DNA from 3 places in the Vibrio pomeroyi genome. Region 3 is predicted to be linked to each of the others. Evidence: predicted binding sites of a transcription regulator. Region 3 holds the regulator's gene; each other region holds the start of a gene.
What was found. The regulator MetJ, encoded in region 3, represses methionine synthesis genes. The targets are predictions, from matches to a motif close to TTAGACNTNTANANGTCTAA.
Positions count from the first base shown of each region.

Region 1: metN (methionine ABC transporter ATP-binding protein MetN) is a predicted target of MetJ. The motif match lies at 6,225-6,244, and genes of this name have one in related genera.
Region 2: metA (homoserine O-acetyltransferase MetA) is a predicted target of MetJ. The motif match lies at 4,246-4,265, and genes of this name have one in related genera.

Region 1 covers NZ_AP025506.1:2,840,281-2,850,542, reverse strand. Annotated here, with positions in the region: gene queF (NADPH-dependent 7-cyano-7-deazaguanine reductase QueF) at 1-345, opposite strand, end outside; gene syd (SecY-interacting protein) at 477-1,022, shown strand; gene OCV12_RS12450 (Zn-ribbon-containing protein) at 1,027-1,803, shown strand; gene OCV12_RS12445 (carbohydrate porin) at 2,214-3,419, shown strand; gene OCV12_RS12440 (MetQ/NlpA family lipoprotein) at 3,530-4,339, opposite strand; gene OCV12_RS12435 (methionine ABC transporter permease) at 4,421-5,104, opposite strand; gene metN (methionine ABC transporter ATP-binding protein MetN) at 5,094-6,128, opposite strand; gene gmhB (D-glycero-beta-D-manno-heptose 1,7-bisphosphate 7-phosphatase) at 6,336-6,920, shown strand; gene OCV12_RS12420 (MliC family protein) at 7,037-7,372, shown strand; gene treR (trehalose operon repressor TreR) at 7,464-8,408, shown strand; gene treB (PTS trehalose transporter subunit IIBC) at 8,614-10,038, shown strand; gene treC (alpha,alpha-phosphotrehalase) at 10,180-10,262, shown strand, end outside.
Region 2 covers NZ_AP025506.1:1,601,143-1,611,404, forward strand. Annotated here, with positions in the region: gene OCV12_RS07175 (glutaredoxin family protein) at 131-367, opposite strand; gene OCV12_RS07180 (YgjP-like metallopeptidase domain-containing protein) at 505-1,002, shown strand; gene rlmF (23S rRNA (adenine(1618)-N(6))-methyltransferase RlmF) at 1,007-2,260, shown strand; gene pilW (type IV pilus biogenesis/stability protein PilW) at 2,351-3,100, opposite strand; gene metA (homoserine O-acetyltransferase MetA) at 3,281-4,222, opposite strand; gene OCV12_RS07200 (ATP-binding protein) at 4,496-4,864, shown strand; gene OCV12_RS07205 (DUF3859 domain-containing protein) at 4,942-5,364, shown strand; gene OCV12_RS07210 (M20/M25/M40 family metallo-hydrolase) at 5,470-6,576, opposite strand; gene OCV12_RS07215 (tetratricopeptide repeat-containing diguanylate cyclase) at 6,837-8,801, shown strand; gene OCV12_RS07220 (TetR/AcrR family transcriptional regulator) at 8,907-9,410, opposite strand; gene OCV12_RS07225 (hypothetical protein) at 9,750-9,935, opposite strand; gene OCV12_RS07230 (DUF2726 domain-containing protein) at 10,219-10,262, shown strand, end outside.
Region 3 covers NZ_AP025506.1:3,353,438-3,363,699, reverse strand. Annotated here, with positions in the region: gene ftsN (cell division protein FtsN) at 1-413, opposite strand, end outside; gene cytR (DNA-binding transcriptional regulator CytR) at 536-1,540, opposite strand; gene priA (primosomal protein N') at 1,781-3,982, opposite strand; gene rpmE (50S ribosomal protein L31) at 4,327-4,545, shown strand; gene OCV12_RS14905 (malic enzyme-like NAD(P)-binding protein) at 4,879-6,168, shown strand; gene metJ (met regulon transcriptional regulator MetJ) at 6,342-6,662, opposite strand; gene OCV12_RS14895 (O-succinylhomoserine (thiol)-lyase) at 6,871-8,052, shown strand; gene OCV12_RS14890 (bifunctional aspartate kinase/homoserine dehydrogenase II) at 8,055-10,262, shown strand, end outside.

The DNA of each region.
Region 1 (10,262 bases), 510 kb from region 3:
GGTCAGGCGCTCAGTTACTTGTTCCCAGTTTTCGAATTGAGTCTGGTTGTAGCTGTTTAGGTACAGCTTGAAAGATTTTGATTCAATTAAGTTTGGGCTCGTTGCTGGGATGAAAACTTCACCCACGGCGACTTGTGGTAGGCCATTAGTGTTTAGCCACGAAAGTTCGTACATCGTCCAAATATCATGACCAACAAAAGGCAGTTCACCGTTTAGCGCAAGATCATCACGATTCAGGCTACGAGGTACTGGTTGCAATAAACTTGCATCGTATTGGTTAGAGTACTCAGTTTTTTGGCCTAGGGTTAAACCCGCTAGCTCTTTTGCGTCAGAATATTTGCTCATACTTTCGTTTCAAATTCGATTAGAATGGGGTCGATTTTACTGAATCCCCATTACCCTGTCATTAAGTCATCGCCTAATCGACACGGAAAGGGCTCGGATTCTATTTATTATTTTGTGTTTAGGAGATTTTCATGACTCAACGTGCTCAAGACGCACTACTTTCTTTTAGTCAGCGATACGTTGACGCGTGGCAACAGCAACACCAAAGCTTACCTCGCAATGAGGAGTTGGTGGACGTGGTATCGCCATGTGTAGAAGAAAAGAGCGGCGATGCCGTGTTATGGAAGCACTATCCACGTGAGCAATTTGCGGATTTCACCAACGTAGAAACTGGCATTGAGTTGACGCTGCACGAAGACATCAAAACCTTCTACGGTGCGCAATACAGCGCAGATATGAACGCGACCTTCGACGGCAATGAACTGACTCTATTACAGATTTGGAGTGATGAAGACTTCGAATGCCTACAAGAAAACATCTTAGGTCACCTCGTGACTCAACGTCGCTTAAAACTAAAGCCTACGGTTTTTATCGCAGCGACTGACGCGGAACTGGATGTTATCTCTATCTGTAACTTAACGGGCAACGTGATTTTAGAGCGCTTAGGCACCAAAAATCGAGATGTACTAGCCGAGACTTTGGCAGAATTTTTAGAAAAGCTACAACCAGCGGTATAAATAGATGTACGTACTAGAACTTCAATTTGAGTGTTTTGATAACACAACGGTAAGCGCTGTCGACAAGGCTGTTAATGGCTTAATGGATGCACTTCGTTATAACGGACAGGTGCTGGGTCGTGAATTTCCTATCGTGATGGGAGACGGCGAGTTTTATGTTCGCGTTGTCTGCCCAGAGCAAGACAGCTTACATCCGCGTAACCACTCAGATTTCGTAAAAGTGTGCTTTGATCGCTTGTCTAATGCGAGCCTGCTTGCGCCGAAAATGCGTTTACTTGGCCGAGATCTGAACTCTGAAGAAGTAGCTGAAGACGAAGCGCCTAGCTGGCAGGTGCTTTACACGACGTTCGTTCATACCTGTTCACCGCTACGTAGTGGTGACAGCTTGTTGCCGATCCCTCTGTACCGCAACCCGCCAACCTTCAATGGTGACCATAAAGCCGTGTTGAAATGGCAGACTGAATGGCAAGCCTGTGATGAAGTCCAAATGGGTGGTGGTTGTCGTGCTGAACACGCAACTCTGACTGAGATCAGTGATACCAAAAGCGTGTTGTTCAAACGCGGTTGGGGCTTAAGAGGACGCATAGAATATCTTACGAAGATCCCGACTTATTATTACTTGTATCGCGTGGGTGGCATCAGCTTAAAAGCTGAAAAAGAACGTAAATGTCCGCAATGTGGTGGTGAATGGCTGCTAGATGCGCCGATCCACGACATTTTCTATTTCAAGTGTGATGATTGCCGTCTGGTATCAAACATCTCTTGGGATCATCTTAAGTAACTCTTAATCCCTAACTCCTAAAGCTTAATTTGCGATTCAAGGTATCGAAGTGTTGATCAATACTTCGATACTTATTCCTCTGTTTTCTCCCTGTTAGCTTCTCGTCTGTTTCTCTTTTTTTGACCTCTATATTGAGCATTAATCAGTATTGGGCTTTGCCAATATTGTCGAACCTATTCAGCTCTGAAATGCACATATTCTGTGCTGTATGTCTCTCTCTGTAGTCCTCAAGTATTCACCGAAATAATTCCACACCCATCAACTTTTGATCATTTCAATAGTTAACTGGATCACAGTAATCAATCAGCTCCCTTTCAATTTATATTCCTCTCAATATAAATGGGATCGATCCCATGGGAATGTTCCCATTTATAAAAATAACGTAATTCTAGATCTTAAAGGAATGGACGATGAAACTGTTACCTATTGCTGCTGCACTCTCTACTGCTTTACTTGCACCTAATTTATACGCTGATGAAACCACGCCATTGGAGTTTAATGGCTACATGCGTGGCGGCGTTGGCCTGAGTAATGAAGGCGGTTCAAATAGTAAATGGGAGGTAAGTAAAGTTGGCCGACTCGGCAATGAAAATGACCTGTATGGCGAGTTTGGTTTTAGAAAAGAAGTGTATGCTGAGGACGACGTTTCATTTTTAGTTGATTCCATGTTGTCGTACTGGCAAGGCCAAGATGAGAACGCGGCGGATAAAAGCGTGGATGTCGTTCAACTCAATGTTCAAGCGGTAGGGCTTTTTGAAGACAAGGATATTGGCATTTGGGCGGGCGAGCGCTACTACCAACGCCATGATGTACACATTGTTGATAACTACTACTGGGATGTAAGCGGCATTGGTGCGGGTGTGGAACACATCAATATGGGACCAGGTAAATTATCGGTGGCTTTGATTCAAGACACAGTGACAGGCGATGTGTTTGATGGCAAAGAAACCACAGCCATGATTGCTGATATACGTTATGCGGGTATTCCATTGTGGAACAATGCGGATCTAGAGGTCGGTATTGATATGAACTTCGCCAATGAAAAGCAGGGCCAAACGGTGGACGCGGATGATAGCGTGATGCTGACAGCCAGCCTAAATCAAAACCTAGTGGGTGGTTTCAACAAAACCATTCTCCAAGTGGCGAATTCTGGCTATGCCGAACAGATGACAACCTTTGGTACCGGTAAGGGCATCGTTCGTGATGCAAACAACAACGATGCGGATGGCTTCCGATTGATTAACTGGGGTGTGCTTGCGATTGGTGAGAATATCGAATTTGGTCACACGGTTCGTTATGCTGCGTCATCGGGTGTTGGCGCGAATAACAGTGATGATGAGTCGTTCAGTGCAGTCATCCGTCCGCTTTATAAGTGGGACAAGCGCATGCGTACCATTCTTGAAATTGGTGGCTTTGTGGAAACCATTGATAACCAAGACGGCGCGGGTGGTAAGTTTACCGTTGCTCAGGCTTGGGTTCCGCAAGTGGGTTTCTGGTCTCGTCCTGAGTTCCGTATTTTTGCGACTTACCTAAACGATGCTGAAAATGACAATGCCTTCGGTGAAGGTAAGAACAGTGAAATGAGTGTCGGTATGCAAGTAGAAGCTTGGTGGTAAGCCGAGCCTTTCTAACGAACTGCGGTAACTAAAAAATTGCAGTACATAAAAAAGGGGCTGACGTTATGTCAGCCCCTTCGGGTATCTATACAATGCTGCAGTTTAGGTGATTACCAACCTTTAACTACGCCACCTTGGAAGATATCAGAAGCTGCGTTGTAAACTTCTTCAGTTTGGTAAGCTTTAACGAAGTTCTGAACGTTTTCAGCGTTTAGGTTGTCTTCACGAGAAACGATTAGGTTTACGTAAGGAGAATCTTTGTCTTCAACGAATACGCCATCTTTTTGTGGAGTCAGGTTGATAGAACTTGCGTAAGTTGTGTTGATGATAGAAAGCGCTACATCATCAAGAGAACGTGGCAGTTGTGCTGCGTCTAGTTCAACAATCGTTAGGTTCTTAGGGTTCTTAACGATGTCACGAACGGTTGCTAGAAGACCAGCACCTTCACGAAGCTCAAGAAGACCTTGCTGCTCAAGAAGCAGTAGAGAACGACCTAGGTTTGTTGGATCGTTTGGTACCGCAATACGAGCACCGTCTTGGATTTCGTCTACAGACTTCACTTCTTTAGAGTAACCAGCGATAGGGTAAACAAACGTGTTACCAGCGATAGTCAGTTTGTAACCACGGTCAGCTACTTGCTGATCTAGGTACGGTGCGTGTTGGAATGCGTTGATGTCGATAGAGCCGTCATCCAGTGCCGCGTTTGGTGTTACGTAATCCGTGAAAGTAACCAGTTCAACGTCTAGGCCGTACTGCTCTTTGGCTACTTTAGCTGCAACTTCAGCAACCTGTGCTTCAGCACCTGCCATTACGCCAACTTTTACTTTAGAAGTATCCACTTCTTTATCACCACAACCTGCTAGTACTAGCGCTGATGCCGCTGCTGCGATAGTAAGTAAACCTTTAAGGCTAAATTTCATAATAATCTCCTTTTAATAAATCTATTTAATTTGGTTCAGACGACTCTTGTCTTAGATAGTTTGCGTTTTAACGCTGAGTCTTTATCTGTGGTCAACACGGCGAACTAATGAATCACCGATTGATTGAATAATTTGTACAAGCACAATCAACATCACTACCGTTATAGCCATGATAGTCACATCGTAACGGTGGAATCCGTAACGAATCGCGACATCACCTAGGCCACCACCACCAACCGTACCTGCCATTGCCGAGTAGCTCACCAGCGTCACTAGCGTAATCGTTACTGAGTTGATAATAGTCGGTAGTGCTTCAGGAAGCAGAACCTTATTGATGATTTGTGTTGGTGTTGCGCCCATTGATTGAGCCGCTTCTACTAGACCTGTTGGTACTTCAAGTAGCGCACTCTCGATAAGTCGAGCCACGAATGGAATAGCGCCAATCGTTAGTGGAACAATCGCAGCGGTTGTACCGATGAAGGTACCAATCAGCATCTTAGTCAGTGGGATAATTGCAACCATCAACACTAAGAAAGGTACTGAACGACCCACGTTCACAATCGCACCTAGAATCTTGTTTACTTTGGTGTTCTCTAACAGGCCACCTTTTTTAGTCGTGTGTAGAATCACGCCTAATGGAATACCGACAGCAAAGCCAACAATGCCTGCAACAGCAACCATGTAGAGTGTTTCGCCTGTTGCGCCTAATAGAAGGTTACCGTTAAGGCTGATCCAGTCAGCAATCTCGTTGAAACTAAAGGACATAACCAAGCACCTCTACTTTTACATTGTTGTCGCGTAGGAATTGGATAGCAGCATTATCATCGGCTTCATTACCGAACAGTTCGGCAACCATCATGCCGAACTTCACGCCGCCGGCGTAATCAAGGTCAGAGCTTAGAATGCTGACATCGATATTGAATTTGCGTGCGATCTGAGTCATCAGCGGAGCATCAACCGTTGCGCCCGTAAACTCTAGGCGTACCAGTGGGTAGCTGCTGTTTACGCGAGTCTCTTGCAAGCGTGCTTGGTAATCTTCAGGAATCGTCAGATCCAACGTTGAACGAATGAATTGATGCGCAAGCTCAGTCTTAGGGTGAGCAAAGATGTCACCAACTGTGCCTTTCTCTACCAATTCACCACCGCCAATGATCGCCACCTCGTGACAAATGCTTTTCACTACATCCATCTCGTGCGTAATAAGCAGGATAGTGATGTTCAGCTTACGGTTGATTTCACGGAGTAGCTCAAGAATCGATTGAGTGGTTGCAGGATCCAGTGCGCTAGTCGCTTCATCACACAGCAGTACTTTCGGGTCAGAGGCCAGTGCACGAGCAATCGCAACACGCTGCTTTTGACCGCCACTTAGGTTTGCAGGGTAAGTGTCACGCTTATCCGCCAAGCCAACGAGTTCAAGTAACTCACTCACTTTTGCTTCAATAACCGCTTTATCTTTACCAGCAAGTTCTAAAGGCAGTGCTACATTGTTAAATACAGTACGAGAAGACAGCAGGTTGAAGTGCTGGAAAATCATGCCGATGTTACGGCGCGCTTCGCTAAGTTCAGATTTGCTGAGTTTTGTCAGGTCGATACCGTCAACAATCACTTCACCTGAAGTTGGCGCTTCCAACATATTTACACAGCGGATTAGGGTACTTTTGCCTGCACCTGAAGAGCCGATGACTCCAAAGATTTGACCTTGAGGAATGTGGAGGTTGATATCAATTAAGGCATTGATTTCTTTAGTGCCTTGATAAAAAACCTTGTTGACTTGATTCACTTTAATCATAGAGAAACCCGTGCAGGTAGAACAGAATAATATGTCGATAGCTCGCTCGATTTACAGACGATGCTATGGTGTTCTATGATCTAAGTCAATAGATATTTTTACGTCTAGACGGCTAAACGTCGATTGTATGGCCAAGCTGGAAACAAATCGTTAACGAACGCAAAACTAAATAGATAGTGATGAAGCAAATAAAGCGTGTAATAATTAATGATTAATAGAGAGTTGATAGAGAACAAAATTTTGTCTAAACCTGCTGTTTTTTTAGATCGTGATGGTGTGATTAACGTTGATCACGGCTACGTACATGATGAGCATGACTTTGAATACATTGACGGTGTGTTTGAAGCGGCGAAAGCGTTTAAAGATATGGGCTATTTATTGGTGCTAGTGACTAACCAGTCAGGCATTGCTCGTGGCATGTTTAGCGAAGACCGTTTTCTTTCTTTAACGCAGTGGATGGATTGGAACTTTGTTGATAATGGTGTCGAGCTCGATGGCATTTATTACTGTCCTCACCACGCTGAACACGGCATTGGTGATTACAAGCAAGATTGTGAATGTCGTAAGCCAAAGCCAGGTATGTTCATTTCTGCTCGTGACTTTCTGAAGATTGATATGGCTAACTCTGTGATGATTGGCGATAAGGCTGAAGACATGATGGCTGCAGAAGCCGCAGGTGTTAGCACTAAAGTATTGGTAAGAACCGGTAAGCCAATCACTGAAAAGGGTGAAGCGCTAGCTAGTGTGGTACTTGATAGCATTAAAGATGTACCTGCTTTCTTAAAAGGCTAAGCGTTTATTTGTCACTAAGGTATTTACCTATCACTAGGCACTTACTTATCAATAAGGTTTTCCTAACCTGAGACTAAACTAAGTGTCATTGACTATATAAAGATGAGGAACGAAGTATGAAAGCTATGTTGGTAGCATCTCTATGTACGGTAGCATTGGTCGGGTGCTCTAAATCAGCAACCCCTGATAACGCAGCATCGGATAATCAATTCGTGACTTATCAATGTGAGTCTGACGTGTCGTTTGATGTGGCTTACCTTAGTAATGAAAAAGCAGTATTACGTTTACCTGATAACGAGTACCAATTGACTCAAGTACCGGCAGGCTCAGGCACCAAATACATTCTAGATGATGGCACCTCAGAGATGATTAACAGAATCACTTTGCGTACTAAAGGTGATGACGCACGCCTCGAACTTGGCCGTGTGGTCTATCGTAATTGCCAAAAGTAAGTCATAGTAAGAACTGCTATATTTTACAAACAGTTAAGTGAGGGAACCTACTCTCACTTTTTCTTCTCTTCCCTTTAACGTTAGACTTTTTATGAGCAAAAAACTCACTATTCTCGATATTGCTAAGCTGTCCGGTGTTGGTAAGTCAACCGTATCTCGCGTTCTGACCAATGATCCTAAAGTGAAACCTGAAACCCGTGAAAGGGTGGAAAGAGTAATTCAAGAATCTGGGTACACGCCTTCAAAGTCTGCGCAATCAATGCGCGGTGGCAGTCAAAAAGTCATCGGTGTGATCATCTCTCGTTTAGATTCTCCCTCTGAAAACAAAGCTGTAAGTACCATGTTGGCTGAGTTGTATCAAGCGGATTACGACGTGGTGATCATGGAAAGCCAACTCGACAGAGACAAAGCCAACGAGCATCTTCAGGTTCTTAAGCGTCGCAATGTGGATGGCATCATTGTGTTTGGCTTTACTGACTGCGATATTCCTGCAATCGAAGCGTGGGAACACAAGGCCGTGGTTATTGCTCTGGATACCGAGAACGTAACGTCGATTAATTACGATAACCAACAGGTGATCAATAGTGCGTTAGCGCATCTGTCGGATCAGGGGATCTCAGATGTCGGCTTTATTGGTGTTGATCCTAGTGATAAATCAACCGGTGAGCTGCGTCTTAAGGCTTATCTAGATTGGTGCGAAAGCACTGGACTGATTGCGAACTATCGTACTGGCCAACTTCATCATGAAAGCGCTTATCAGCTGGTGGATGAAGTACTGACTCCTACAACTCAAGCACTTGTTTGTGCCAGTGATACATTGGCTCTTGGTGTGATCAAGCGTCTACAAGAACTACAACGTGAAGATGTGGTTGTGACAGGCGTTGGTGGTAATGATCTTCTCTCTTTCTTGTTCCCTCGTGTATTTAGCATTGATCCTGGCTACCAATCTGCAGGTAAGTTGGCGGCTAATCTATTGATCTCTCAGCTTTTAGGCAATTCAGAGATCTCTCATCACACCCAATCTCCGATTCTATAATCCACTCAATTAAGCGAAATCTAACCGCTTAGATTAAAATTAGAGTGTGATCTCTTTCAATTAATGGGACTGTTCCCATTTTAATTTATCATTCATGCGGGCATTATAATAACCGTAATTGGGAATGTTCCCATAAATCTAAATCTTGAGTGGTTGTTGCTGCATGGTTTAGATGAGTAATTGAATGAAACCAGGGTGGGGTAGTATGAGTAAGATAGCGAAGCAAGACGTTGCGCGTCTTATCGAGTTAGTCGGTGGCAAAGAGAATATTGCGAGTGTCAGCCATTGTCTGACTCGACTGCGTTTTGTATTGAATGATACGGACCAAGCGAACAAAGCAGAACTAGAAAAGCTGAAGTTGGTAAAAGGCTGCTTTACGAACGCAGGTCAATTCCAAGTCGTGATTGGCACAGAGGTTGATGAAGTGTACGCACTTCTGATTGAGCAAACGGGTAAAGAGGCGTCATCAAAAGATGAGTCTAAGCTTGCTGCTCGTCAGAACATGAACTTCCTTGAGCGTGGTATCTCCCATTTAGCCGAAATTTTCGTACCACTGCTGCCTGCCATCATTACTGGTGGTTTGATTCTTGGTTTCCGTAATGTGATTGGCGATATTCGCATGTTCGACGGCAAAACCCTCGTTGAAATCAGCCAATTCTGGGCAACCGTTCACTCTTTCTTGTGGCTGATTGGCGAAGCGATTTTCTTCTTCCTGCCGGTTGGTGTGTGTTGGGCGACGGTTAAGAAACTCGGCGGAACCCCTATTTTGGGTATCACGCTCGGTGTGACCTTGGTTTCCCCGCAATTGATGAACGCTTACATGATAGGTAAATCTGTACCTGAGGTGTGGGACTTTGGCTTGTTCGTGATTGAGAAGGTCGGCTATCAAGCTCAGGTGATACCTGCGATGCTAGCGGGCGTGGCTCTGGCGTTCATTGAGACCAACCTTAAGCGTATTGTACCTTCTTACCTCTACCTTGTTGTCGTGCCGTTCGTGTCGATTATTTTGTCTGTGATTCTAGCGCACGCTTTCATTGGCCCATTTGGCCGTATGTTAGGCGATGGCGTGGCATTCGCGGCTAAAGCGGCAATGACTGGTGATTTTGCGATTCTTGGTTCTGTGGTATTTGGCTTCCTATACGCACCTTTGGTTATTACAGGTATTCACCACACAACCAACGCCGTCGACCTACAACTGATGCAAGACTTAGGCGGCACACCAATCTGGCCTTTGATTGCGCTATCAAATATTGCACAAGCTTCAGCGGTTGTCGGCATCATCATCTTAAGCAAACACGAAGGCGAACGAGACATCTCGGTTCCAGCTGCAATCTCTGCCTACTTAGGTGTAACAGAGCCTGCGATGTACGGCATCAACCTTAAATACAAATTCCCAATGCTGAGCGCAATGATCGGCAGTGCTGCAGCGGCTGCAATCTGTGGTAGTGCAGGAGTGATGGCGAATGGTATCGGTGTTGGTGGCTTGCCGGGCATCTTATCGATTCAACCGCAATATTGGTCTGTTTACTTAATTGCAATGCTGGTGGCGATTGTACTACCCGTCACGTTAACACTGTTCTTCTATAAACGAGCACAGATGAAGGGCGAGCTAGAAACTGCCAACGCGTAATGCATTAAATAAGCGATGACTCCAAAGTGAGCCATCGCTTTTTCTCTTAGTTATAGCTTTTTCTTTTAGTTATAACGGCTATTCGACCATGATTCACATGGTGATTTTTTATTTATATTTTCTGGTAAGTGAGTGTTAGAGATGGCGATGACTGAGCATGATGAAAGTTGGTGGAAAACCGCAACCATCTATCAAATCTACCCAAAGAGCTTTTGTGATAGTGG
Region 2 (10,262 bases), 1.8 Mb from region 3:
GTTTAAGAGTAAAAGGTTAACCTTGCTCAAGGTTGGTAACTGGCTGTTATAAGAGTATAAAACAAAGCCCGTAGATCCTTATTCGGATCTGCGGGCTTAGCTGTATAGAAGTATGACGGCTCAGAGTACGTTAGGTGTTCTTAGAGTTATACATCTTATCGAAGTTCTTCTGATTCCATCCGACCATCACTTGGTCGCCGATTTTCAGTACAGGGATAGAGCGAGCACCCATTGCCTGTAACTCTTTACGGCCACGTTGCATTTTTGCATTCGTTAGGCGGTAAACAATTTTCTTAGAGTCCAAATAGCGTTGGGCATCTTTACAGTGTGGGCATTTGTCTGCGACGTACAATACAACACGTTTCATTTTTTCATTCTCTTGGTGAATCTCGCTAAAGTGTAACGAATCCTAGGTGATTAGAAAAGTGTGATCAGTTACACTATGCGGCTCAATTTTCAAGACCACAACGTATTGTCGTGGCGTAACTTGTACGGTCTTTCAGAATGCATCCTTCTTTACGCTATATTCAAGGCTATCCTAAGCACATTATCGACCCTGTGACTCAACTTGTAGAGTCGGGTAAATTGGTGCCGTGGTTTGAAGCTCGCTATCCAAATAATCATGAAATAAAAAGCGAGAAAGCTCTTTTTGATTATGCGATTGAGATTAAAAATCGCTACATGAAGAAAACACCACCGATCAGCAAAGTGATTTATGACGGGAAGATACACCTAATCAATAATGCATTAGGCCTTCACTCTTACGTTGCCAAGAATCACGGTGGCAAGATCAAATCGAAGAATGAGATTCGTATCGCCAGTGTCTTTAGAAATGCACCAGAGCCGTTGCTTCGAATGCTGGTCGTGCATGAACTGGCGCACATCAAAGAGAAAGAGCACGACAAAGCCTTTTACCAACTATGCTGTCACATGGAACCGGAATATCACCAACTTGAATTGGATGCCCGTTTATTCATGATGTATTTAGATTTAAAGAAGTAGCCCAATGAGCCAATCACAAAATAGAACTACGCTAAGCCTGTCGAAAAACAGCGCCTCTGATAAAAACCGTAACAGTGCGGATTCAAAAGCGGCTGGACAGAATAAATCCAAGCGCGTTTCTGGTAAACCAACCAATAATAAAGGCGGAGCGGGTAAAGCACCGTTTAAGAAAGGCACTTCGAATAAGAGCGCATCAAATAGATCGAACGGTTCGCAAAAGCCTTCTGGCTCGAAACGTACGGGTGGTTCGAAACGTAACAAGAATAATGCTAAACCAGTGGGCGGACTGCACCCGAGAAACCAGCACACAGGTCGCTACGACTTCGAGTTACTAGTTGCCGCATTACCTGAGTTGAAAGAGCACTTGATTAAGAATCCTGTTGGTGAAGATACGATCAACTTCTCTGAACCATTGGCGGTAAAGTTACTCAACAAGGCACTGCTAGCGCATCATTATGGCGTTAAGCATTGGGACATTCCCGCGGGTTACCTATGTCCGCCAATCCCAGGCCGAGCGGATTACATTCATAGAGTGGCAGACATTCTTAACAGCGATGGTCAAGGCGAACCTTATAATCATGCTTCTGTGAAGGCGTTGGATATTGGTGTTGGTGCAAACTGTATTTACCCAATCATTGGTACGACTGAATACAAATGGCGTTGTACGGGCACAGATGTTGACCCTGTATCCATCAAAACTGCAAACTTCATTGCAGAAAGTAACGCGAACCTAAAAGGCAAGATCCGAGCGCGCTTGCAAGCAGACTCTGAAGCCATCTTTAAAGGCGTGATTAAGGATAATGAACGTTACGATGTCACTATTTGTAACCCTCCATTCCACGGTTCTTTAGAAGAAGCGGAAAAAGGGTCACAGCGTAAGCTTGATAATCTAGCAGCAAACCGAGCTAAGAAAGCAGGTAAGTCATTCAAGCCAGAATCTAAAAAATCGCAGGCGAAGCAAGACAAGCCAACCTTAAACTTTGGTGGTCAAAAAGCGGAGTTATGGTGTCCAGGTGGTGAAGCGGCTTTCATTATGAAAATGGCGAGAGAGAGCCAGCAGTTTGCAACGCAAGTGCTGTGGTTTACGACTCTGATTTCTAAGAAAGACAACGTAGACATGATTCGTTCAGAGCTTGGTAAGTTGAGAGCAAAACAAGTGAAAGTAGTAGAGATGTCGCAAGGCCAAAAGGTGAGTCGCTTTGTAGCGTGGACCTTTATGGACGACGAGCAAAGACAAGAGTGGATTGCACTTAAATAACACTTTAATACCAGAATGTACCTAATAGCTTGAATAAGAAAACGGGCTTGTTGTTTATTCAACAAGCCCGTTTTTTATATTCTAGTGAGTCTAAGTAGAGAGCAACTCATCTAACTTGGTTTGGTACTTCTTCTCAAGTGCACTGTTTCCCGTTTTGTTTTCTAGATCGATCAATATTTGAAGGGATGGAATTTGATAGCCATAGCGCTGGTGGAACTTGAACAGACGAAGCCTTGCGTCATTATAATCTTCTTCACTTACTTCAATCTTTGATAGCTGCAATATCGACTTTGCTCGATTCGGATCGTGGTCAATAGCACGTGTGAAGTAATACTTTGCTTGGTCAGTATTACCGGCTTTAAACGCGCAAAAGGCCGCATTCTCATAACTGGCAGATACGAGATAATAATAGGGTTGGTCGATAGCTCTGTTGAAGTATTTGTCAGCCTGCTCATACTCGCCTTGTTTACACAAAAACGTACCGTAGTTATTCAATACATTTCCGTTTCTTGAATCTAAACTCAGCGCTTTTCGATACGTGGATCTTGCTTCATCGACTTCGCCTACTTGTTCATAATAATGCGCCATGGAGAGGCGGGCGCGGTAATAGCTGGGTGCGTGTTGGATGGCAAGTTCTAGGTTCTCGCGCGCTCTGACCATATTACCTTGCCCCATGTAGCCTAAGCCTAATTCAATACGAGATTCAGACATCGCGATAGGGTCACTTTCTATTTTGGGCGGGCCTTCGGTGACAGAAACACAGCCAAGCATGGATAGAGAGGCGAGTAGTGCAACACTTGTTGATAATCGGGAATATGAAAACAATGACTTGGCAGACATGTGAAGCTCCTTATGAACACCAGACAATCATATGAAATTGGCTAACATAAGGTGGTAAATCAATGGTGGAATGCGACCCACTCACCATAAAAAAGCTGCGTCCGATAGGCTATTGTTATAGTTCGACTAATCAATAGCTTACCGAGCGCAGCTTTAAGGGACTGATTAAAAAGCTTGTTATTAATCGTCTTTAGTGAAGTTCTCTTCGCTGAAGTGATCCAAATCGTAAGGCGTTTGTTGGTAAACACAATAGTTGAGCCAATTTGAGAACAGCAAATGTCCATGGCTTCGCCAGCTCGCAACAGGCTTGTTGTCTGGGTTGTTGTTTGGGTAGTAATTAATTGGAATAACAGGCTCCATGCCTTCACCCAAATCACGAATGTATTCATTGTGAAGCGTATGAGCATCGTATTCAGGGTGACCAGTCACAAACACGTTTCGCTTGTCTTTGGTTGCCGCCAGGTACACACCCGCCACGTCTGAAGTCGCAAGTACATCAAGGTCGGTATGCTCTGCTAGATACTCTGGTGAGAAATCCGCATATCGAGAGTGTGGTGCTAAGAAGGTATCATCAAATCCACGCAGAATTGGGTGGTAAGGGTTATGAATCTCGTGGTTGTAAACACCGGACAGCTTCTCTTTACGAGTACGCTTCGGCAAATCATACAAAAGCTTTAAGCCCGCTTGAGCAGCCCAGCATACATAAAGTGTGGACGTAACATGCTTGTTAGCCCACTCCATGATGGTTTTCAGGTGATCCCAGTAGATAACATCTTCAAATTGAACCAAACCCAACGGAGCGCCAGTGATTATTAGTCCATCAAAGTTACGGTTTTTTACCATCTCAAATTGGCGGTAAAAGTTATCTAGGTGTTCAGTTGGTGTGTTTTTACTTGGTCGGTCATCAATGCGTAACAGCTCAACATCCACTTGCAATGGGCTGTTTGATAGTAGGCGTAAGAATTGAGTTTCAGTTTCAATCTTCTTCGGCATTAGGTTGAGGATCAAGACTCGAAGTGGACGAATTTCCTGTGTCGATGCTCTTGATAGCGGCATCACAAAGATGTTTTCTTCACGAAGAACATCGGACGCTGGCAATTGATCTGGAATGCGAATAGGCAAAGCTTTCTCCCTAAGCTAGATATGTAGACGTCTATACATCTAAATCTATAGTAGTTTAATACGCTTGTCGATATACAAAATGGATAGTTGTAAATTATTTGTGTTTTTTATCAGAAGCAACACATCGATTTTTAAGGCATATCATCACGTTGTTTGTCGATTCGGGTAATGCTTGGAGAGTTGTATAAGTGGGTAGGATAGGGGCAGTTTTCAGAGCGCCCCGTTATTAATTAAGATAAACTCATGTTTTCAAATTAGCCTGTAAAGTGATTGATGAAGTTAATACTCATTCGAGGGTTGCCCGGTTCGGGTAAGTCAACAAAAGCGAAAACCTACGATGCATTACATGTCGAGGCGGACATGTATTATGTGAATGAACAAGGTGAGTACCGTTTTGATCCTAGGCAGTTACAGCAGGCTCATGAGTGGTGTCAGAACACGGCTGAAAATGGTCTAAAGCAAGGTCTTGATGTTGTGGTCTCAAATACCTTCATCAAACAGTGGGAAATGAAAGCCTATCGCCAACTTGCGCTTAAATACAAAGCGGATTTGGTTATAGAAGTATGCCGAGAGCAATATGGCACTATTCACGACATTGAACCTTCAGTGATTAAGCGAATGGCGAAAGATTGGCAAGAATAGCCTCGTGCTTCTCCAGTTTGATTGGCTGAATGGCACATAGATTAAATTAATAGAACAACACCAAGGTAACGATTCAAATGGCAAAGCGCTCTGTTGTAGTCGACATGACTTCTTATGGTATTTATTCCACATGGGATTCTAAATCTAAAGACCTTCCAAAAATCCAAGAGTTTACCACTACGGTCGATGCTGAAATTGACGTTGAGTTTGGCTATATCTTGAATATCAAAAAAGCAAAAGGCGAAAAGATCCGTTACTGCATCTACCATCCGAACATCACCACCGACAAAGGCGAAGTACTTGAACCGTTCGATGGCGAAGAGTACGTCGGCAACAATGACTGGGATTTCTACCTAGGTGACACCATTTGGGCACCTGTCTCAAACAAGCTCGGTAAATGGCGTATGACGGTCGAGCTAAAAGGTAACATCATTGCAGACAAGACATTCGACCTAGTAGCAAAAGATGAAGGACAGTTTTGGAAGCGTAGGGGTTTCTAGATTCGAACTTCTGGCTAAATTCAGATAATAAAAAGCCGAGTCACATGTGGACTCGGCTTTTTGATATCAGCTAGATGATGTTCACCATCTAGCTCACAAATAAGATTATTGTGTTACGTAAGCGACAACAAACTCAGTGATAGCGACCATGTCTTTCACTGCGATGTACTCTTCTGTGGTGTGAACTTTTGCCATACCAGTCGATAGGTTAACGGTTGTTAGACCTTTAGCATTGAAGTTGTTTGCGTCACTACCGCCACCAGTGCGTTTGGTGTTTGCCGTTACGCCAAGTTTCTCGAATGCTGATTTGATCGAAAGAATATGCGGGTGATCATCAGCAATAACGAACGCATCGTAAGCACGAGTTGATTCGATTTCTACTTCAGCACCGAATTGCTTCGCGCTTTCTTCGAATGTCGAGCTCATGTGCTCAACTTGTGCAGTTAGCTTTTCTCCGTTTAGAGAACGCGCTTCAGCAACCACTTTAAGTTCTGGCATTACGATGTTAGTCGCTTGACCGCCTTCAACAATACCAACGTTTGCTGTTGTTTCTTCATCGATACGAAGCAGGTTCATCTTAGTGATCGCGTCTGCTGCCACTTGAATTGCGCTGATGCCTTCTTCTGGTGCTAGACCAGCGTGAGCAGGGCGACCTTTGATCTTCGCAACGATTTTCTGTTGGCCAGGTGCTGCATTTACGATAGTGCCGATCGGGCCGCCTGTATCTAGTACAATTGCGTGCTCAGATTGGATGTAAGACATATCGAAGTTCAAAGAACCGAATAGACCGCCTTCTTCGAATACTGTGAATGCGATTTCAATCGTTTTGTGTGCTTGGCCTTCAGTTTGGATTACGCGAACTGCTTCCATGATAGCCGCAATACCAGACTTATCGTCACCGCCTAGGATTGTGTTGCCTTTTGAGCGGATGATGCCGTCTTCGATGATTGGCTCAATGCCGATACCTGGCGTTACTGTGTCCATGTGGCAGCTGAATACTGTGCTACCTGGAAGTGTGCCATCTAAGCGCGCGTAGATGTTGAAACCGTTTGATACTTCTTCTGGAACAGCCAGTTTATGTACGTCAAAGCCTAGTTCGCCTAGCTGCTCAGCCAGCGCTTCAGCGATAGCTTTTTCGTTGCGTGATTCACTATCGATTTTCACAAGATCGCAGAAATGGTCGACAAGACGTTGTTCATTAATTTGGGTCATTGTTAATTCTCATTATGGTTCCGCTCTTTCCTTAGAAGTCACGGCTATAGGAACAGGAAAATCACTATAACGCCTTTTTGTAGGATGATTGTCTGCGTTAAATCAAGAAAGTCGCCTGATTATTCCAATTAATGAGAAAAACACGACTCAGTTCGACCAATAGACAACATTTTAATCTGTATATTGCTCGGGTATACTGCATAACCCATTTCAATAAGTGAGCCTTAAGATAAGCATGCAATCTATGACGGCATTGATATATGAATAAAAACAACGTTTTAGGATCGTTTCTGCTCGTTGTTACAATGAGTGCCGTGCTTGGTCTTTATCTTTTGTATCCTTTAAACGAGGTTGATTTGAGCAAGCCTCAAGTCCATGACACCTCTGTCTACACCCCTGAGAAAGAGCTTTCCCAAACAGAATATGGGAAAAAGCTGATTCATATCCTCGAATTGTCACGCAGTGATCCTATTTTTGCCTCAAAAGAGCTTAACAAGCTGCCAAAGTTAAGCGCTGCTGAAGACTTAGCCATTTATCAAGCCTACCGACTCATGATCTTGTCCAATGTGGCGCAACATCAACAAGATGCTAAAGCCGTAATGACATGCCTAGATCAAATCAAAACGCTGGCAGATCAGGAAGGAATGCAGTGGTTGAAATCACAATCATTGGTTGAATCTGCGATTGAATATCTCAAAGAAGGGGAGCTCGCAACTGCTGAAATCCAGATTCGATCAGCGATAGGGATAGCAGAATCGATTCGTTACGATGAGTTGCTGGTTAAAGCCTATAACACGGCTGGTGCGATTAACAATGTGCGTAACGATCTACAAGATGCACAGTACTTTTTCCATAAAGGCCTGCAGTTAGGTAAGCAATATCCCAAGCATATATATAATAGCAAGCTGATGTCGAATATGGCATTACTCTACATTTACTTGGAAGATTGGCCGAAGGCTTTACGCATTATCGAGAAGGCTAAAAAGCTCTATTTCGATAGCGGCTTACTTGAAGATGAAGCGATTGGGATACTCTATATCAATGAGTCATTCAGTCATCTCAGTAGTGGAGATGTCGTAAAAGGGCGTATTGCTTATGAGAAAGCAGAAGCGCTCAATAGTGAAAAAGTCAGCAATCGCTATAAAATCCTCTTGCTCAGAGCCTACAGTGATGTGTTGCTTTCAGAAGGGAACTTCAATACTGCATTAGCCATAACGAATAAGTGCCTTCATTCGATGGGCATTGAAAAGTACACACTTCAAAATGGTCAGTGTTATCTGAACCGTGCTTTGGCCAAAATGAGGTTGAATCAGGGTGACCTTCTACTCAATGACCTTGAGCGAGCGTTTACGATGTTTGAAGTTGTTGGTAGCCGGAGTTGGAAAGTGTTGGGCTTAAGAACACTCGGTGAATACTACGAATCTCAAGGTGATCTAGAAACCGCTCTGTATTACTTCAAACAATATTACCATGGTAATAAAGCGTTGCTTTTCGACAAGCGCCAGAGCGATATTTTCCTATTAGAGCAAGACTTCGCAAAAGTTACCCTTGAGCAAGAAAACGAGCTACTTAATACAGAAAAAGACCTTAATAAGTTAGTGCTAGAAAAGCAGCAACTCAGAAACCGTATTGTAGTGGCATTGATCATAATGATCGGTATTAGCGCTGCGTTATTGATGGTTAGGCTGCGGTCTATACAGAGGGCAAACAAAGCGTTGTTGGCTCAATCGACGACATGTGAGTTAACCGGGTTATACAATAGACGCTACTTGGAGCAATTGCTGGCCGACCCCATGCCTTTTAACGATACATCGTTTGGCATCAGCCTAGCTATTCTCGACTTGGATTACTTTAAGCAAGTTAATGATACCTATGGGCACGATGTGGGTGACCAAGTGTTGGTTGAGGTGGCAAGGCGTATTCAACAACATTTGTTCCCCAATGATGTTGTCGCTCGTTGGGGCGGAGAAGAGTTTGTTTTACTGCTGTCGGGAGCGCTAGATCCTCAACAGCAGCTAGAAATCATTCGTTCAGCGATTGCTCAAACGCCGGTGGATACGTCCTCTAAACCCCTAAGCATTACTACCTCGATAGGGGCTTCGATTAATATCACTCCTGAGCAACTCAATAGTGATACCTATAAAAAGCACCTGAAAGCGGCGGATGATGCGCTTTATGAAGCGAAAGAATCGGGTCGAAACCAAGTTGTGTCTTTTAAGAAATAACGAATAGTGCGAATAAGAGCTAACTAATCAGAACAAAAAAGGTAGTTAGCTTCTAGAATGCGATGTTAACTCAATAACAGAAACAGAGATCCAACTTGTTCTGTATTAGACGCTGTCTGGCGTGCCTTCTGTGCTAACCGTGGTGTTCTGATTAGCTATGTGGACTAGGCTAACACCCAATAGATGTTCTACTTGCCTGTGCGCACTCTCCCCAAGATGAAGCGCGATAACGTTACTGAGATTTGTCATCAATCGCTGAGAGAAAAAGCAGTGCTCAGAGCGAATCACAGAGTGATGAAAAACTAATTTAAGAATTGCACTGAATTCACTATTCAGAAGTGCTTTACGCCACGATTGTTCTAACTGGCTGCTCCCTTCATTTATGATCAAACGATTAATCAATTGTTTTAAAAAACGTCCCTCTAACGCGGTTAGGAAGTCAGTTTTCTTTGGGAAGTGATGGCTTATCCCCGTTCTCGATAATTCAGTTGCGAGACTGAGAGTCGTGTATGACATGTTTTCATAGCCGACAGTCAATAACTGTTGGTTGGCGTTATCGAGGATGAGTTGGATAGTGCGACTGGTGTCGACCTTACTGCGCTTAGCCATGAGTAGGAAAGTCTTTATTGGAAAGTGAAGAAAAAACTATACGCTTATATGGGGCGTCATTCCATATGATGAAGCTAAAATTATCTTAAATCTTAGTTTTATATTTTGAGAGTGGAGCTCTGTTTTATATTTAGCACTGTCATACGTTTATATTTCAGTATAAGTCGTTGCGTTTTACAAAATGAGAGGCTAGGTAGCGGGTATAAAAAAGCCATTCTGATCATGGGGAAGATAAGAATGGCTTCTATGTGTTTTGGAATCGCAATTATCAAAGTTTGAGTGAAATAAGGGGTTAATTTGCGATGTCTCTTAGTCATTAAGTGTACTTGTTGAGATGAATTACTTAGCAATACCTTGCAGCAACTCAACCAGTTCACCTTCTGTTGCTGGCTCTTTCGCGAGTTCAATCACCGCAGAAGATCCGCCTTTTAACATGTAAGCTTGGGTTCCACAGTGGTCATAGTGGAACCACTTACCATCTACACATACGTCGGTATAACATCTTGGGTCTTGTTTGAGTTCCATATCAATTTCCTTATTAACATTTGGCTAACGTTTTTCAGGCTAATTGATTACAAATTGGCGTAATTTGATCTAAATCAATTTGGTGGTTGAATCATCGAAGAATGTTCAAATTGGAGAGCTACGTCTAGATCTCAAAACTCACAATCAAGCACTTAGCGAACTGGTATTGTTCAAAGGGCGTGATTAGCATTAACAACTGATTCTCTTTTTCTTGCCACTTGGTCGTTTTCTACTTACGCTACAAACTCTTTTTATCTCCCTATTTACGTGACCGTGTTCAGAAATGACTAATATTTTTATCGTTGTAGTGGTGCTTGTTGTCTTCTT
Region 3 (10,262 bases):
TTCTTACGGATTTCACTTGAGATACCTTGGAAGGCAATATCCAGTTTACGTGCTTCTGCCTGTGCTGAGGTTTTGTAAGCGCCACACTGCATGATGTAAGGGATCTTAGAGATCTCTTGCTCTTTGGCTTTGACTTCAATCTCGCGGCTTGGCAGAGTTTCAACGTAGTCCCACTTCTCTTCTGGAGGTGGCGGAATCACTTTCGCTGGTTTTGGCTTAGGCTTCGGTTTGCTCACTACAGGAGCCGGCGCTGGTGGCTCAGGATCATTACTCAACAAGTAAAGTCCGTAACCAAATCCGCCAACAAGGAGGATCGCCAAAAGACCACTGCGCCATGGTTTACGGCGAGGGGCTTGCTTCTTGGTCGGTCTCTTCGTGCCACGACCGCGCTTTACATAATCTCTATTAGCCACAAGACAATTCAGTAGTTGGTAATTCTGCTCTCATGGTAATCCAGATTGCGCGAGGATAATAGTGCAGAAATGGAAGCGGCACATCAAAATGTGCCGCAGATTTATATCGGTATTTCTAAGGCTTACATTCGAGGTGGCGCAGTACTGCCTCGAACCACTAATTTGGCTTCAAGCAGACGCGAACCTGCTTGCACATCATTGCCTTTCAGTAGATCAAGCATCATCAACATCGCTTGGCGTCCAATCTCATAACGAGGTTGAGAAATAGTGGTTAGCGGAGGATCGCAGTACTGAGCGAATTGAATGTCATCGAAGCCAACAATTGATAGGTCTTGCGGAACTCGTAAACCTAACTTTTTCGCTTCTTGAATCGCACCAATGGCCATCGCATCGTTGTGACAGAAGATAGCAGTAGGCTGTTCAGGCAGTGCCAGTAATTGACGAACGGCTTGAGCACCCGCTTCAAAAGTGAAGTCGCCGACTGTGCTGTAGGCTGGGTTCATTGCCACACCTGCACGACGCAGTGCTTGTTGGTAACCTTGTTGGCGGAACTTACACAGGGTTGCTGAGACTGGGCCTGAGATTTGAGCGATACGTTTATGACCTAACTGAGCTAGGTAATTCACGGCTTCAAATGCAGAGGTCAGGTTATCGATGTGTACTGTTGGGAGTTCAAGCTCAGGAGCGAACTCACACGCCATTACCATCGGTGGTAAGTTCTTTTGTTCAGGCTTGCTGACATCAAACGGGTGGTCGGTGCCAAGCAGTAGCATGCCGTCAGCTTGCTTAGTGAAGACAAGGTTAACAAAGGAAGACTCACGCTTCTTTTGCTGACCGCTGTCACCCAATAGAACAAGGTAGTCATTTTCTACTGCGGCATCTTCGATACCACGAATGATCTCGGCGAAATATGGGTCACAGATATCAGGAACGATAGTGATGATGGTTTTTGATTCGTTGCGACGTAAGTTTCTAGCTAATGTGTTGGGTGAGTATCCAGCTTCAAGTACTGCTGTTTCCACTCGCTTACGAGTTGAAACTGAGACTTTCTCAGGGTTCATCAATGCACGTGATACAGTGGCTGTTGAGACGCCTGCTAGCTGGGCAACATCCTTCATTGTCGCCATAAATTAAACCCTCTTTTAAGTTCCTTTGTTGCCTAAGTATCTAAGGCGTGAATAATAAATGTAATCGAATAGATATTGTGAAAGTGTTGCTAACACTTTTTTTATTGCAATATTTTATTCGTTTAATCCGTGTAAAGTTACGGCTAGATTAACAAAAATCACATGACTAGTGTGAAGTTGCTCACGAGAAGTATGAAATATTTGTGAACAAACTTATCATTAGTTTTAACCCGCGTGGGTTTAGCTTAAATCTTGCGGCTCGATATCGAGTGACCAGCGGACTTTTTTCGCCGCGGGTAACATATTGATTGCCGGTTTCGCGCTCATTAATAGCTTCTGCATCAATGAACGAGTTTGGGTTTGCAAGATCAGCTGCCAGCGAGATTTACCAGCTCGTTTGGCTAACGGTGCAGGAGTTGGCCCCAACACCATGCAGTATTGGTCGAACAGTGGATGTGATTCCAATGTATGACGAACCTGACGTAAGAACTCTTCCACCAAGCGCGTGTCATTTGCTTCTGCTCTGAAGAGTGTCATGAACGTATAAGGAGGCAACATCGCTTGTTTACGTTCTGCTAAAGCCGTCTGAGCAAAGTGGTTGTAGTCTTTGTGTAGCAGAGCTTGTAGCAACCCATGTTCAGGGTGGTGTGTTTGTAAAATCACCTCACCGGGTTTGCTTGCACGACCTGCACGACCTGCGACCTGAATAAACAACTGAGCAAGACGTTCAGACGCTCGGAAATCACTGCTATACAAAGAGCCATCGACATCCAGTAACGCCACAAGTGTCACGTCAGGGAAGTGGTGACCCTTAGCCAGCATCTGTGTACCAATCAGGATTTGGTATTCACCTTTACGAATCGATTCTAATGCGCTTTCTAAGCTGCCTTTACGGCGGGTGCTGTCGCGGTCAATACGTATGGTTTTGTATTCAGGAAATAGTTGACCAAGCTGCGCTTCAAGCTGTTCAGTACCCACACCTACCGTCACCAAATTAGCAGAACCACAGCCTTGGCAGTTGTGCACAATATGCTGCTGTGAGCCACAGTGGTGGCAACGCATTTCATTACTGTATTGGTGATAGGTGTAGTAGGCATCACAGCGTTTACATTCAGCAGTCCAACCACAGTCGTGACACATCAATGCCGGAGAGAACCCACGACGGTTGAGGAACAACATCACTTGGTTGCCTGCTTTGAGATGTCGTTGCATCTCGGCAATTAATGATGCCGATAAACCACTTTCCAGATATTCGCCTTTCACATCCAACACTTTATTGGTGGTCGGCAGTGCGACACCCGCACGTGAAGTAAGGGTGAGATAACTGTATTTGCCTATCTGAGCATTATGCAGCGTTTCAAAAGCGGGTGTTGCTGAGCCTAACACAACCGGAATCTGTGCTTTGTGCGCACGCATGATCGCGACATCACGAGCGTGGTAGCGCAGGCTGTCTTGCTGTTTATAAGAGGCATCGTGCTCTTCATCAACAATGATGATGCCCAAGTCTGCAAACGGTGTGAACAGAGCGGAACGGGTACCAATCACAATGCCCGCTATCTTATCGCGTGCTGATAACCACGCATTCAGGCGCTCAGAATCGTTTAAACCAGAGTGAATAACCTCAACAGGCACATTAAAGCGTCGCTTAAAGCGATTAATGGTTTGTGGAGTGAGGCCGATTTCAGGTACCAAGACCAATGCCTGTTTACCCTTATCGAGTATCGGCTTGATCATATTCAGGTAGACCTCTGTCTTACCTGAGCCTGTCACACCTTCTAGTAAGAAGCAGCCGAAATCAGTCTGGCTATTGACGGTCGCGATTGCGATGGCTTGTTCTGCATTAAGCTTGGGTTTGTCTTGGTCGTTCTCAAGATCTTCAGGCCAAGGTTGGCGTTTCGGCTTTTTCTCTACCGATTCAATCCAGCCTTTTTCTTCCAACGTCTTAAGTACTGCACTGCCCACTTCTTCATCAATGAACTCTTGATGAGGAACAGGACCGTGCTCAAGCATGTGCATCACTTTGGCTTGTTTGACAGCGCGACCAAAGCCTTGCATCAGCTGATCTCTGCCTGACGGCGTCAATTGCCACTCGACCAGTGTCGCGAAGTCTGCCGCTTTGCCTTTGCGTAACGCACTCGGTAGGGCATTGGCAAAGGTTTCACCAAGCGGGTATTGATAGAACTGACTGCACCACGTTAACAGTGAGTAGACAGATTCCGGCCAAACCGGTTGGTTATCCAATAGCGCTTTAATTGGCTTGAGCTTGTCTAGCTCGAATTCGGATTCGTTAACCAGAGCCGTAACTATTCCAGTTAAGGTTTGTCGTCCAAAAGGCACAGAGACTCGTCCACCAATAATCGGAAATAGGTGGTTTGGAATCTTGTAATCGAACTGCTTGTCGAGTGGAACAGGCAGTGCCACACGGGCAATCATTGGACGCATAAAGGGACGGCTTTATCTGAGTTGACGAGAGCGAACAGTCTAAAGGATAAGGCGGTTAAATTCGAGGAGCAGTTTGAATGAGAGAGGGCAAGCTAACGCACGAAGGCAGCTATCATCCCCAAATTTCAATTAACACTTCTGCTGAAAAAGGAAATAAAGACACAATTGGTGAAAAATGTATCAAATCAGTTGATCCTGCCTTATAGATTCATTACTATACTGCGCCTTAAAGGTATGGCTTCGTCACTCTTTTGTGCGAATGCGGTGTCTTTATTTCTTTTTTAAACTACGTGTGGTGTGCGGCTTAGAATCGTATAGCGACACGGCCTACTTGAGGTTATCCCATGAAAGCTGGAATCCACCCAGAATACAAAGCAGTTACTGCTACTTGTTCTTGCGGCAACACATTTGAGTTCAACTCAACGCTAGCAAAAGAATCAATCCACCTAGACGTATGTGACAAATGTCACCCGTTCTACACTGGTAAGCAACGTATCGTAGATACTGGCGGCCGTGTTGATCGCTTCAACAAGCGTTTCGGTGCTCTTTCTAGCAAGAAGTAATTCTCGCTATTTAGACATAAAAAGGACACTTCGGTGTCCTTTTTTGTTGCCTGCAATTTGTAAAATCACTGACTTCCATCCAAGTATCCATCTCACTTAACGATAAGTTGCCTCTTTATTCTATTGCAGGGCAATTCCTTGCTTATCATTCACCACTAAAATTCCGCACGAAAGTTCAACAAGCGATAGTAATTTCAACTGCTCACTGGTCTTATTAGTAGTGAAATCTCGTTTTTTAATGAGACAGAGGCTTCAACCACCTAGGAACTTTGAAGTACATCCATTAACATGAACAAGATCCCCCAAATAATAATATCCTAGGAACCTACACCTATGTCTGAAGACAGCAGCCAAGCTCAATCCTCTCAAGAATTATCGCCTCAAGAACAATTCCGTCAGCAAGCTCTTGATTATCATGAGTTCCCGATTCCAGGCAAAATTGCCGTAGAACTGACGAAGCCTGCAAACTCTGCAGAAGACCTAGCACTTGCATACAGCCCAGGCGTGGCTGAGCCTGTTCGCGAGATCGCACAGAACGTTGATAACGTCTATAAGTACACAGGTAAAGGCAACATGGTTGCTGTTATCTCTAACGGTACAGCGATTCTTGGCCTAGGTAACCTTGGTCCTATTGCTTCTAAACCAGTAATGGAAGGCAAAGCGCTACTGTTTAAGCGTTTTGCTGGTTTAGATTCTATCGATATTGAAGTAAAACACCGCACAATCGATGAGTTCGTTGATACAGTTGCGAACATTGCAGATACATTCGGCGGTATTAACCTAGAAGACATCAAAGCACCAGACTGTTTTGAGATTGAACGTCGTCTGATTGAGCGTTGTGATGTACCAGTATTCCACGATGACCAACACGGTACAGCGATTGTAACAGCAGCAGGTATGCTGAACGCGATCGAGCTTCAAGGTAAGAAGCTAGAAGAGTGTAAGATCGTTTGTCTAGGTGCTGGCGCAGCAGCGGTTGCATGTATGGAACTACTGATTAAGTGTGGCGCTCAGCGTGAGAAGATCTACATGCTGGACCGTAAAGGTGTGATCCACACTCGTCGTGACGACCTAAACGAATACAAAGAGCTGTTCGCAAACAACACTGATAAGCGCACGCTTGAAGATGTTATCGAAGGCGCTGATCTATTCTTGGGTGTATCGGGTCCTAACCTGCTTCCAGCTGAAGCACTAACGCTGATGGCTGATAAGCCAGTTGTGTTTGCATGTTCAAACCCAGATCCAGAGATCAAGCCAGAGCTTGCTCACGAAGTTCGTTCTGACCTTATCATGGGTACAGGCCGTAGTGATTACCCTAACCAAGTAAACAACGTACTTTGTTTCCCATTCATTTTCCGTGGTGCACTAGATGTGCGTGCAAGCGAAATTAATGACGAAATGAAGTTGGCGGCGGTTAAAGCGATTCGTGAACTGGCGAAAGAAGAAGTTCCGGCTGAAGTACTGGCAGCGGCGGGTGAAACTGCACTGGAATTTGGTAAAGGCTACATCATTCCTAAGCCAATGGATCCACGTCTACTTCCTCGCGTAGCGAAAGCAGTAGCAGAAGCGGCTGTTGAGTCTGGCGTAGCTCGTATCGAGATGCCTGCTAACTATATGGCTTAATAGCTTTTTATAGCTGCTGCTCTATTGAGCGCAAAAGAATAATAAAACCGACTCATCTGAAGTCGGTTTTTTTATGTCTATCATTCACAGCGCAGTCATAAAAACAATGCACGATGTGATCAATAGGGTTCAGCTAGAGCGAATCAATAATGAAGGCAGTGACTGAGTTGTTTTTATTCTTCGTCAAACGCTTCGAACTCGATACCCATCTCTGTCATCAGTTTTTTCACTTCAGCAGGAATATCGTCTGGGCGGTCTTTACGAAGGTCTTCATCCGTTGGTAGTGGTTGGCCTGTGTACGCATGTAGAAAGGCTTCGCACAGTAGCTCACTGTTTGTTGCATGGCGTAGGTTGTTAATCTGGCGGCGAGTGCGCTCGTCAGTTAGAACCTTTAACACTTTTAGAGGGATAGAAACTGTAATTTTCTTTACTTGTTCGCTTTTCTTTCCATGCTCAGCATATGGGCTTATGTATTCACCATTCCAGTCGGCCATTGCGTACCTTCATCACTTTAGTTGTTAGAATAAATTAATAGTGGTGATTTTAGCGGGATTTACCGCCATAAGCAAAGACATATAGACGTCTAGAAGTGTTGACGTCTCACGTTTATGAAAGTAAAGTGAATAACATATATCTAACACAGCCGCAAAATGCCGACAAGCTGCTGTGATTCTCAGACGCAAAACTTGTAAGGAAGCACCTATGAGCAGCCGGAAGCCAGCAACAATCGCAGTACGTACTGGTATCGAGTCAGACACGCAACACCATGCCGTTGTCCCACCAATTTATCTTTCGACTAACTATGGGTTTCCCGCTTTTGGTGAAGTGCCAAAGTACGATTACACCCGTTCTGGTAACCCCAACCGCGGTTTATTAGAAACGGCACTGTTTGAGCTTGAATCGGGCAAAGGCGCGGTGGTCACTAACTGTGGCACCTCGGCGCTAAACTTATGGGTTTCTGCTTTCTTAGGCGGCGATGATCTTATTATCGCACCACACGACTGCTACGGCGGTACTTACCGTCTGTTTAACACTCGCTCACTCAAAGGTGACTTCAAAGTTCTGTTCGTTGATCAATCGGATCAAACGGCACTGGATGCGGCGATCGCGCTTAAGCCAAAGTTGATCTTAATTGAAACACCATCGAATCCTTTGGTTCGTGTGGTTGATATTGCAGAAACTTGTCGTAAAGCGAAAGAGGTTGGTGCTCTGGTTGCTGTCGACAACACGTTTTTGACACCGGTGTTCCAAAAGCCTTTAGAACTGGGTGCGGATTTTGTTATCCACTCAACCACAAAGTACATCAACGGACACTCGGACGTTATTGGTGGCGTTGTTGTCACCAAAACGGAAGAGCACGCTGAAGAGCTAGCGTGGTGGGGTAACTGTATTGGTGCGACCGGCACACCATTTGATAGCTACATGACTCTACGTGGTATTCGTACGCTAGGTGCGCGTATGCGAGTTCACGAAGAGAGTTCACGTGAAATTCTGGCGTCTCTGCAGCAACAAGATCTCGTCGGCACGATTTACCACCCAAGCCTTCCTGAACATCCGGGTCATGATATCGCGAAGAAGCAGCAGTCTGGCTTTGGCTCAATGCTGAGCTTCGAGTTTGCAGGCTCATTCGAGGCGCTTAAGTACTTTGTTGATAAGTTAGAGCTGTTCTCTTTAGCGGAATCTCTGGGTGGTGTGGAAAGCTTAATCTGCCACCCTGCGTCAATGACTCACCGTGCGATGGGCGAAGAAGCACTGGCAGAGGCGGGCGTTTCTCAACAGTTACTGCGTCTTTCTGTTGGTCTTGAAGATGCAGAAGACTTGATTGATGACCTCAAGCAAGCGTTTGAAAAGACACAAGGCTTTATCGCTGAAGGGGAGGGTTAATAATGGCAACCTTTCGCCAGCTACACAAATTTGGTGGCAGCAGCTTAGCGAATCCTGAGTGTTACCAGCGCGTGGTCAACATTCTTAGAGAATACTCATCAGCCACTGACTTGGTCGTGGTATCGGCAGCGGGTAAAACAACCAACCGCTTGATTGAGTTTGTTGAAGCGCTCGACAAAGATGGTCGTATTGCCCATGAATGTTTGCAAGCACTTCGTCAGTTCCAACTTGAGCTGATTGAAGCACTGCTTGAAGGTGAGTCTGCGGCTCAGCTAACGGCCACCATTCAACAAGAATTTACCGCTTTGGGTGAGCTAACGGCTCCTCTAAGCGAAGCGCAAAAAGCACAAGTGCTAGGACACGGTGAAGTTTGGTCTTCACGTCTATTAGCTGCTTTGTTGTGTCAACATGATTTACAAGCGGTTGCTCAAGATGCACGTGCCTTTTTGCGTGCAGAAGTGGGCGCTCAACCTGAAGTTGACCGCGCACGCTCTTACCCTCTGATTAAAGAAGCTTTGGCGCAGCATGCACATTGCCGCGTGGTGATTACTGGCTTTATGGCTCAAAACACTGAGGGTGAAACGGTTCTACTCGGCCGTAACGGCTCGGATTACTCTGCAACTGTGATTGGAGCATTGGCTGAGGTTGAACGCGTAACGATTTGGAGTGACGTAGCTGGTGTATACAGCGCAGACCCTCGTTTGGTCTCGGATGCGTGTTTATTGCCTCTGCTTCGTCTTGATGAAGCGAGTGAATTAGCTCGTTTAGCGGCTCCAGTGCTTCACAGTCGAACGCTACAGCCTGTGGCTCAAAGTGCTATGGACTTAAGTTTACGCTGCAGCTATCAGCCTGAGGCGGGCTCTACACAGATAGAGCGTGTATTGGCATCGGGTCGTGGCGCAAAAATTATCACATCTTTGGATGAAGTGCTTATCGTGCAGCTGACCTTTGGTCATGGGCATGACTTTGACCGTCTAGAGAGTGAAGTGCTTGAAGGGCTTAAGCGTGCTCAACTCGAGCCGCTTGCTTATGAGCTTGAACCGGATCAGCACTGTTTGCGCCTTGCTTACACAGAAGAGATCGCTGGTGGCGCTTTAGAATATCTACAAGATCACGCGATTGAAGCTGAGATTAAGCTTAAAGAGGGTTTCTCTTTGATTGCTGCCGTGGGTGCTGGCGTGACTAAGAACCCGAACCACTGTTACGGTTTCTACCAACAACTTAAGAGCTCGCCGGTTGAATTCATCTCAGAAGCTAACTCTGGCTTGAGCTTAGTGGCAGTGATTCGCAAGAGTGAAACATCAAGCCTAGTGAAAGGTATTCACTCTCAACTATTCCAAGCGCAGAAGCGTGTTGCGATTGCTTTATGTGGCAAGGGCAATATTGGTTCAAGCTGGTTAAGCCTGTTTGCTGAGCAAAAAGCGGAACTTGAAAAGCGTCGTGGAATGAACTTTGAATTAGTAGCCGTGGTTGATAGCCAAACCTATTGGTTCGATGACCAAGGCATAGATGCGACTTCGGTAGGTAAGCGCTTTGACGACGAAGCGATTGCCAACAATGGTAACGACTGGTTAGAGCGTTTAGGCTCTATTCAAGGTTATGACGAAGCAGTGGTTCTCGATGTGACTGCGAGCCCTGTACTTGCGGCAAAATATCTGCAAATCGCGCAACAAGGCATTCACCTGATTTCGGCGAACAAGGTGGCAGGCTCTGCATCAAGCGAGTACTACCATCAGGTACAAGATGCCTTCGCGAAGATCAGCCGTCATTGGTTGTACAACGCGACTGTCGGTGCCGGCTTACCGATTAACCACACGGTACGTGACTTACGTGAAAGTGGCGATGACATTATTGCGTTGTCTGGCATTTTCTCGGGCACGCTGTCTTGGTTGTTCCAACAGTTTGATGGCACCGTGCCGTTCAGCGAGTTGGTTGACTTAGCATGGCAACAAGGCCTGACTGAACCTGACCCTCGTGCTGACCTAGATGGTTCAGACGTGATGCGTAAGCTGGTGATTCTGGCGCGTGAATCGGGTTTAGACATCGAGCCTGAAAACGTAAAAGTGGAATCATTGGTACCTGAAGAGTTGCAAGATCTGTCGGTAGATGACTTCTTTGATAAGGCTTCTGTGTTAAGCGAAGAGTTGGCTGAGCGTTTAGAGAAAGCGCACTCTCAACAGAAGGTACTGCGTTACGTAGCGCGTTTAGAG